2 regions of the Staphylococcus ratti genome follow, and region 1 is predicted to be linked to the other one. Evidence: riboswitches for the same ligand, from Rfam matches in the RefSeq annotation. Region 1 holds a riboswitch; the other holds the start of a gene.
What was found. A riboswitch is a leader RNA that binds a small molecule or an ion and turns the genes downstream of it on or off. The one in region 1 is predicted to bind lysine.
Positions count from the first base shown of each region.

Region 2: it holds a riboswitch for lysine, as region 1 does, so the genes downstream of both, LN051_RS06370 (aspartate-semialdehyde dehydrogenase) here and LN051_RS05085 (amino acid permease) in region 1, are expected to answer to the same signal.

Region 1 is NZ_CP086654.1:1,050,231-1,053,666, reverse strand. Features, by position in the region: gene LN051_RS05085 (amino acid permease) at 1-1,357, opposite strand, end outside; lysine riboswitch at 1,483-1,657, opposite strand; gene thrS (threonine--tRNA ligase) at 1,713-3,436, opposite strand, start outside.
Region 2 is NZ_CP086654.1:1,306,443-1,309,878, reverse strand. Features, by position in the region: gene LN051_RS06375 (ABC-F family ATP-binding cassette domain-containing protein) at 1-1,159, shown strand, start outside; lysine riboswitch at 1,752-1,928, shown strand; gene LN051_RS06370 (aspartate-semialdehyde dehydrogenase) at 2,047-3,030, shown strand; gene dapA (4-hydroxy-tetrahydrodipicolinate synthase) at 3,053-3,436, shown strand, end outside.

The sequences.
Region 1 (3,436 bases):
AGCGATTAAAATCAAACTGACCACTTTGAATAAAATCAACATCTTGTCCAATAATAACAACGATACATAGTACACCTGCTAAAATCGGACCGAATGGGAATAATTTCGCTTTATAAACTAATTTGTCTTTATCGTAATTTTGAGCCTCAAAAGCTTTCCTAAAACGGTAATGGCTAATTGCAATACCGACCCAAGCGATGAATCCAGTCAAACCACTTGCTGCTACGATGTATTCATATGCGTTACCACTCAAATGTTGCACTGCAAAAATAAAAACTACAACGGCTGCTGTTGCAAGCATTGATACAATAGGTGTACCATTTTTATTTGTGCTTCCAAAAACACGTGCTGCAAGACGGTCTTTACTCATTGAATAAAGCATACGCGTACTTGCATACATACCCGAGTTCCCCGCTGAAAGTACTGAAGTGAGGATGACCGCATTCATAAATGAGGCTGCAAATGCTAAACCTGCATTTTTAAATACTAACGTAAAAGGTGACGTTGCAATGTCATTTTTTCCACCCATTAGCGCTGGATTGTCATAAGGAATCAACATACCAATGATGAAGATCGCAAAAACATAAAATAACAATATACGCCAGAAAACTTGTTTGATCGCTTTAGGTACAGCACGTTGAGGGTTTTCAGATTCTCCTGCAGTAATCCCTACTAATTCCGTACCTTGGAATGAGAAACCTGCAATTAAGAAAACACCAAAAATAGCAAGTAAACTTCCGCCCAAACTATCTCCTAAAATTGGAGCATCACCTTTAGTAAACGTATCAAAACCTACAGCTGGTCCGCCCATAATACCAAAAATTGTTAATAATCCAACGATAATGAAAATAATAACTGTTGCTACTTTAATAAAAGCAAACCAATATTCACTTTCACCATAAACTTTTACAGATAGTGCATTCAAACTAAAAATCACACACATAAATAGGCAACTCCAAGCCCAAGCTGGTAAAAATTGTAAAGGTGCCCAATATTGAATCACTTGCGCTGCAATAGTCACATCAGCCGCAACAGTAATCACCCAGTTGAACCAGTAATTCCAACCTAACGCAAACCCTAGTGACGGATCTACAAAACGTGTTGCGTACGTACTAAATGACCCTGAGACAGGTAGATAAGTGGCCATTTCTCCTAATGATGTCATTAAGAAAAACACCATGATACCAATGATGGAATAACCGAGTAGTGCCCCCAGCGGGCCAGCGTCTCCAATGGCACCGCCTGACGTCATAAATAACCCTGTCCCAATTGCTCCACCGATGGCAATCATCGAAATATGTCGATCTTTAAGTTGTCTTTGAACAGTGTTGTCTTTTTCCGAATGAACCTGATTCATAAACATTATCCTTTCTTATTACTTAGAGGTAAGTGTAACAACTGCCCGATTCTAACTATTAACATTAAATATCGTTAAAAAAAGACAAAGCTCGCACCTAGGATGCAACCTTTGTCTTTTTTCATAACATAGATAGCACACCACTATTGTGACAGTCTGGCCCCTATTCGAAAACCAGCCCAATAAAAAGTATTCATGGTGTACTTTTTACTTCGGCGTCTTTACCTTTAATTTGTGCAACATATGTCCCATTCAACTTCTGACAAACGACTCTTTAAAGACGCAACCTCTAACTAAATTCGTATTTACTTTTAATTAATATCTACTATAGCTTAATCCGTAAGCATTGACAAGTTTATCGTTTCTTTTTTAAACGAATTTCGTCAATCAAATTCCAAATGAATTCATCTTTTTCGATTGTTTCTTGATCTTTAGAGCCGTATTTTCTCACATTCACTTCGTTGTTTTCAACTTCTTTATCCCCAACAACGAGTTGATATGGTATTTTTTTCATTTGAGCTTCACGGATTTTGTAACCCATTTTTTCATTACGGTCGTCGATTCGAACTCGAACACCTTGTGATTTAAGCTCATCATGAATTTGTTTCGCATAATCATAATGTAAATCAACATTAACAGGAATAATTTCAACTTGTTGTGGCGCTAACCATGTTGGAAATGCACCTTTTGTTTCCTCAGTTAAGAAGGCAACAAAACGTTCCATAGTAGAAACGACACCGCGGTGAATTACAACTGGTCGATGTTGCTCGCCGTCTTTACCGATGTAATTTAAGTCAAAACGTTCAGGCAATAAGAAGTCAAGTTGAACCGTAGATAACGTTTCTTCTTTACCCATTGCTGTTTTAACTTGGACATCAAGCTTAGGTCCATAAAAAGCTGCTTCCCCAAGCGCTTCTTCGTATACTAACCCGAGTTCATCAGATGCTTCTTTCAACATAGATTCTGCTTTAATCCACATCTCATCATCATCGAAATATTTCTCTTTATCTTCAGGATCACGATAACTTAATCTAAAGCGATAATCTTCAAACCCAAAATCTTTATACACATCAATAATCATATTCACAACGCGTTTGAATTCATCTTTGATTTGATCTGGACGTACAAAAATGTGTGCATCATTAAGCGTCATTCCACGCACACGTTGTAAACCAGATACTGCACCACTTGCCTCATAACGATGCATTGTACCAAGCTCTGCAATACGAATTGGCAGTTCACGATATGAATGCGGCTTATTGGCATAAATCATCATATGATGCGGACAGTTCATCGGACGTAACACCATCGCTTCATCTTCATCAAGTTGCATTACAGGAAACATATCGTCTTGGTAGTGGTCCCAATGTCCTGATGTTTTATATAAATTGGTATTTGCCATCACCGGTGTATACACGTGGTCGTATCCAAAATTGATTTCTTTATCAACAATGTAACGTTCGATTTCACGGCGAATTGTCGCCCCGTTTGGTAACCATAGCGGCAATCCTGCACCGACCAATTGGTTGTTTGTGAAAAGCTCTAAGTCTTTACCGATACGTCTATGATCGCGCTCTTTACGTTCTTCAAGCATTTGTAAGTGCGCTTTTAAATCTTTTTTGTCAAAAAACGCTGTGCCATATATACGTTGAAGCATTTTGTTATTACTATCTCCACGCCAGTACGCGCCTGCTGTTGAAAGCAATTTGAATTCTTTAATTTTAGCAGTTGACGGCACATGGACGCCGCGACATAAATCAGTGAATTCTCCTTGTGAGTATAATGTGACAGTTTCATCTTCAGGAATTGCATCAATAAGCTCTAACTTATATGGATCCTCACTGAAAAATGCTTTTGCTTCGTCTCGTGATACAACACGACGTTCGATTGGAAGATTTTCATTTACAATTTGTTTCATTGTTTTTTCTATTTTTTCAAAATCATCGCTAGAAACTTTAGTTTCCATATCAAAGTCGTAATAAAAACCATCATCAATGACAGGGCCTACTCCAAAATTCACATCTCCATAAAGACGTTTAATTGCGTGCGCCATTAAGTGCGCTGTAGAGTGACGTAACA
Region 2 (3,436 bases), 260 kb from region 1:
TAAAAAAATGGCTGAGCTTGAAAATAATCAAAAAGTAAAAGTGTTGCTCGCGCAAAGTTTATTTGGTGAGCCTGATGTATTGTTACTCGACGAGCCTACCAATGGGCTTGATATCCAAGCGATTAGTTGGTTGGAAGACTTTTTAATTAATTTTGAAAATACAGTGATAGTAGTGTCTCATGACCGTCATTTTTTAAACAATGTATGTACACACATTGCTGACTTAGATTATGGAAAGATTAAGATTTACGTAGGTAACTATGATTTTTGGTATCAATCCAGTCAATTGGCTCAAAAAATGGCGCAAGAACAAAATAAGAAAAAAGAAGAAAAAATTAAAGAGCTACAAGACTTTATCGCGCGATTTTCTGCGAACGCATCTAAATCTAAACAAGCGACAAGTCGTAAAAAGCAATTAGAAAAAATTGAATTGGACGACATTCAACCTTCTTCACGTCGATATCCTTTTGTAAAATTTACGCCAGAACGTGAAATTGGGAATGACTTATTGTTTGTTGAAAATGTATCAAAAACAATTGAAGGTGAAAAAGTACTTGATAACTTATCCTTTACGATGAATCCAAATGACAAAGCTGTTTTAATGGGACAAAGTGAAATTGCTAAAACGACGCTTCTTAAAATTTTAGCCGGTGAAATGGAACCAGATGAAGGAACGGTGAAATGGGGTGTGACAACTTCTCAAAGTTACTTCCCTAAAGACAATTCAGAGTACTTTGATAACGTGAACATGGATTTAGTTGAATGGTTGCGTCAATATGCGCCTGAAGATGAACAAACTGAAACATTTTTACGGGGTTTCTTAGGTCGTATGTTGTTTAGCGGTGAAGAAGTGAAGAAAAAAGCAAGTGTCCTTTCTGGTGGCGAAAAGGTACGTTGTATGTTAAGTAAAATGATGCTTTCAAGTGCGAATGTTTTATTACTAGATGAGCCAACCAACCACCTAGATTTAGAAAGTATAACTTCAGTCAATGAAGGTTTGAAATCATTTAAAGGTTCTATCATTTTTACATCGCATGACTTTGAATTTATTAACACGATTGCGAACCGTGTCATTGATTTAGATGAACCAGGTGGCTTATCTAAAGAAATTACGTATGAACGTTATTTAGAAGAAAAAGGCTTTTTAAAAACAAAATAATATAGCGATGTGCGCATTGAGCATTTGAAACAGCACGCATCAAGGGTGGGACAACGAAATCAAATAGATTTCTGTCCCCCATTTAATGAGAAAGTAACTATTAAAAATTCACAGTAGCTGTCTGGATTGAAACTTCGCTTACTAACTCCTTTCAACCCTAGTCAGCCTTGTGGGGGTAGGACAACGAAATCAAATAGATTTCTGTCCCACATCAAATGAGAAAGTAACTATTAAAAAGTCACAGTAGCTGTCTGGATTGAAACTTCGCTTACTAGCTCCTTTCAACCCTAGCCAGCCTTGTGGGGGTGGGACAACGAAATCAAATAGATTTCTGTCCCACATCTAAAGAGAAGGTAACTTTTAAAAAGCACAGTAGCTGTCTGGATTGAAACTTCGCTTACTAGCTCCTTTCAATCCTAGTCAGCCTTGTGGGGGTGGGACGACGAAATCAAATAGATTTCTGTCCCACTCCCTTACATTCCTTTTATTGTAAATAATTATGCTTTAAATTGTCAGTAAATTTCAAAAAATCACCCTTTTCTGTTTACATGGAAGTGAGCGCTATGTATAATGAGAAACATAACAATTAAATCATTACTGATGAGGCGCATCAATCATGAGTAGATATATCGATATTGCCTGCAAGCAAAATATATCCAAAGGGTGAGATGCCGAAATAAACAGGAATTGCAGATACTGTTTATTGGATTCTACGGTTAAGAGCTAAGAATCTGTCATTATTTACTAATAATGGAGTGCATCGCTTGTATATAAAAAGTAACAAGTTCGCACCCCGAACTTGTTTTTTTGTATATTCAGAGCCTTCAATTTAGTCCCCTCTTAAAAACAGGGTAGCAAACATAAAAATACAAATGGAGTGAACGAACATGACAAAATTAGCAGTTGTAGGTGCAACAGGATTAGTAGGAACAAAAATATTAGAAACAATTGAACGTAAAGGAATCCCTTTTGATGAGCTCGTCTTATTTTCATCTCCCCGTTCAGCTGGTCAAAAAATTTCATTTAAAGGTAAGACCTACACTGTTCAAGTGTTGACTGAAGCAGCTACTGATGGTCAATTTGATTATGTATTGATGAGCGCGGGAGGACGTACAAGCGAACAATTTGCGCCACTTTTTGAACAGCATGGAGCTATTGTAATTGATAATTCTAGCCAATGGCGTATGACAAACGATATCGATTTAGTTGTACCTGAAGTCAATGAACCTACATTTAAACGTGGTATCATTGCCAATCCTAATTGTTCAACAATTCAATCTGTCGTTCCATTAAAACCATTACACGATCAATTTGGTTTAAAACGGGTCGCTTATACAACGTATCAAGCTGTTTCGGGCTCTGGAATGCAAGGCAAAAAAGATCTTGAAGATGGTGCGAAAGGTGTTGAACCTAAAGCCTATCCCCACCCTATTTATAACAATGTCTTACCTCATATCGATGTGTTTTTAGAAAATGATTACACTAAAGAAGAACAAAAAATGATTGATGAAACACGTAAAATTTTAAACTTACCTGATTTAAAAGTTACAGCAACTTGTGTACGTGTACCTGTACAAGACAGTCATAGTGTTCATATAAACGTGACATTAGATAAAACAGCCACTGTAGAAGAGATTCGCGATTTGTTTAAACGTGATTCTCGCATCGTTTTAGTAGATCAACCTGACAAAAATGAATATCCTTTAGCAATTCATTCAACTGGTAAAGATGATGTATTTGTAGGACGTATCCGAAAAGACGACTCTTTAGACAATACATTTCATATTTGGTGTACGTCTGACAACTTATTGAAAGGTGCAGCATTGAACGCAGTGCAAGTATTAGAGCAAGTTTTAAAACTTAAAGCTTAAATTTCGAAGGGAGTCAGATATTATGACACACATTTTTGAAGGAACAGGCGTGGCACTCATCACCCCTTTTTCAAATAATGAAGTGGACTATCAGGCCATTAGAAATCAAGTGAATTATTTAATTGACAATAACATTCAATCAATTGTAGTGAATGGAACGACTGCAGAAAATCCTACGTTAACAAGTGAGGAAAAAGACAATATTTTAAAAACGGTCATTGAAGAAAATGCTTCACGTGTCCCTATTATTGTAGGAACAGGCACAAACAATACTGAAAATTCAATTCAAGCTTCATTGCGAGCAAAAGCACTTGGAGCAGACGCAATCATGTTGATTACTCCGTATTATCTTAAAACGAGTCAACGTGGTCTCATCGCACATTTTGAAGCGATTGCGAATGCTACG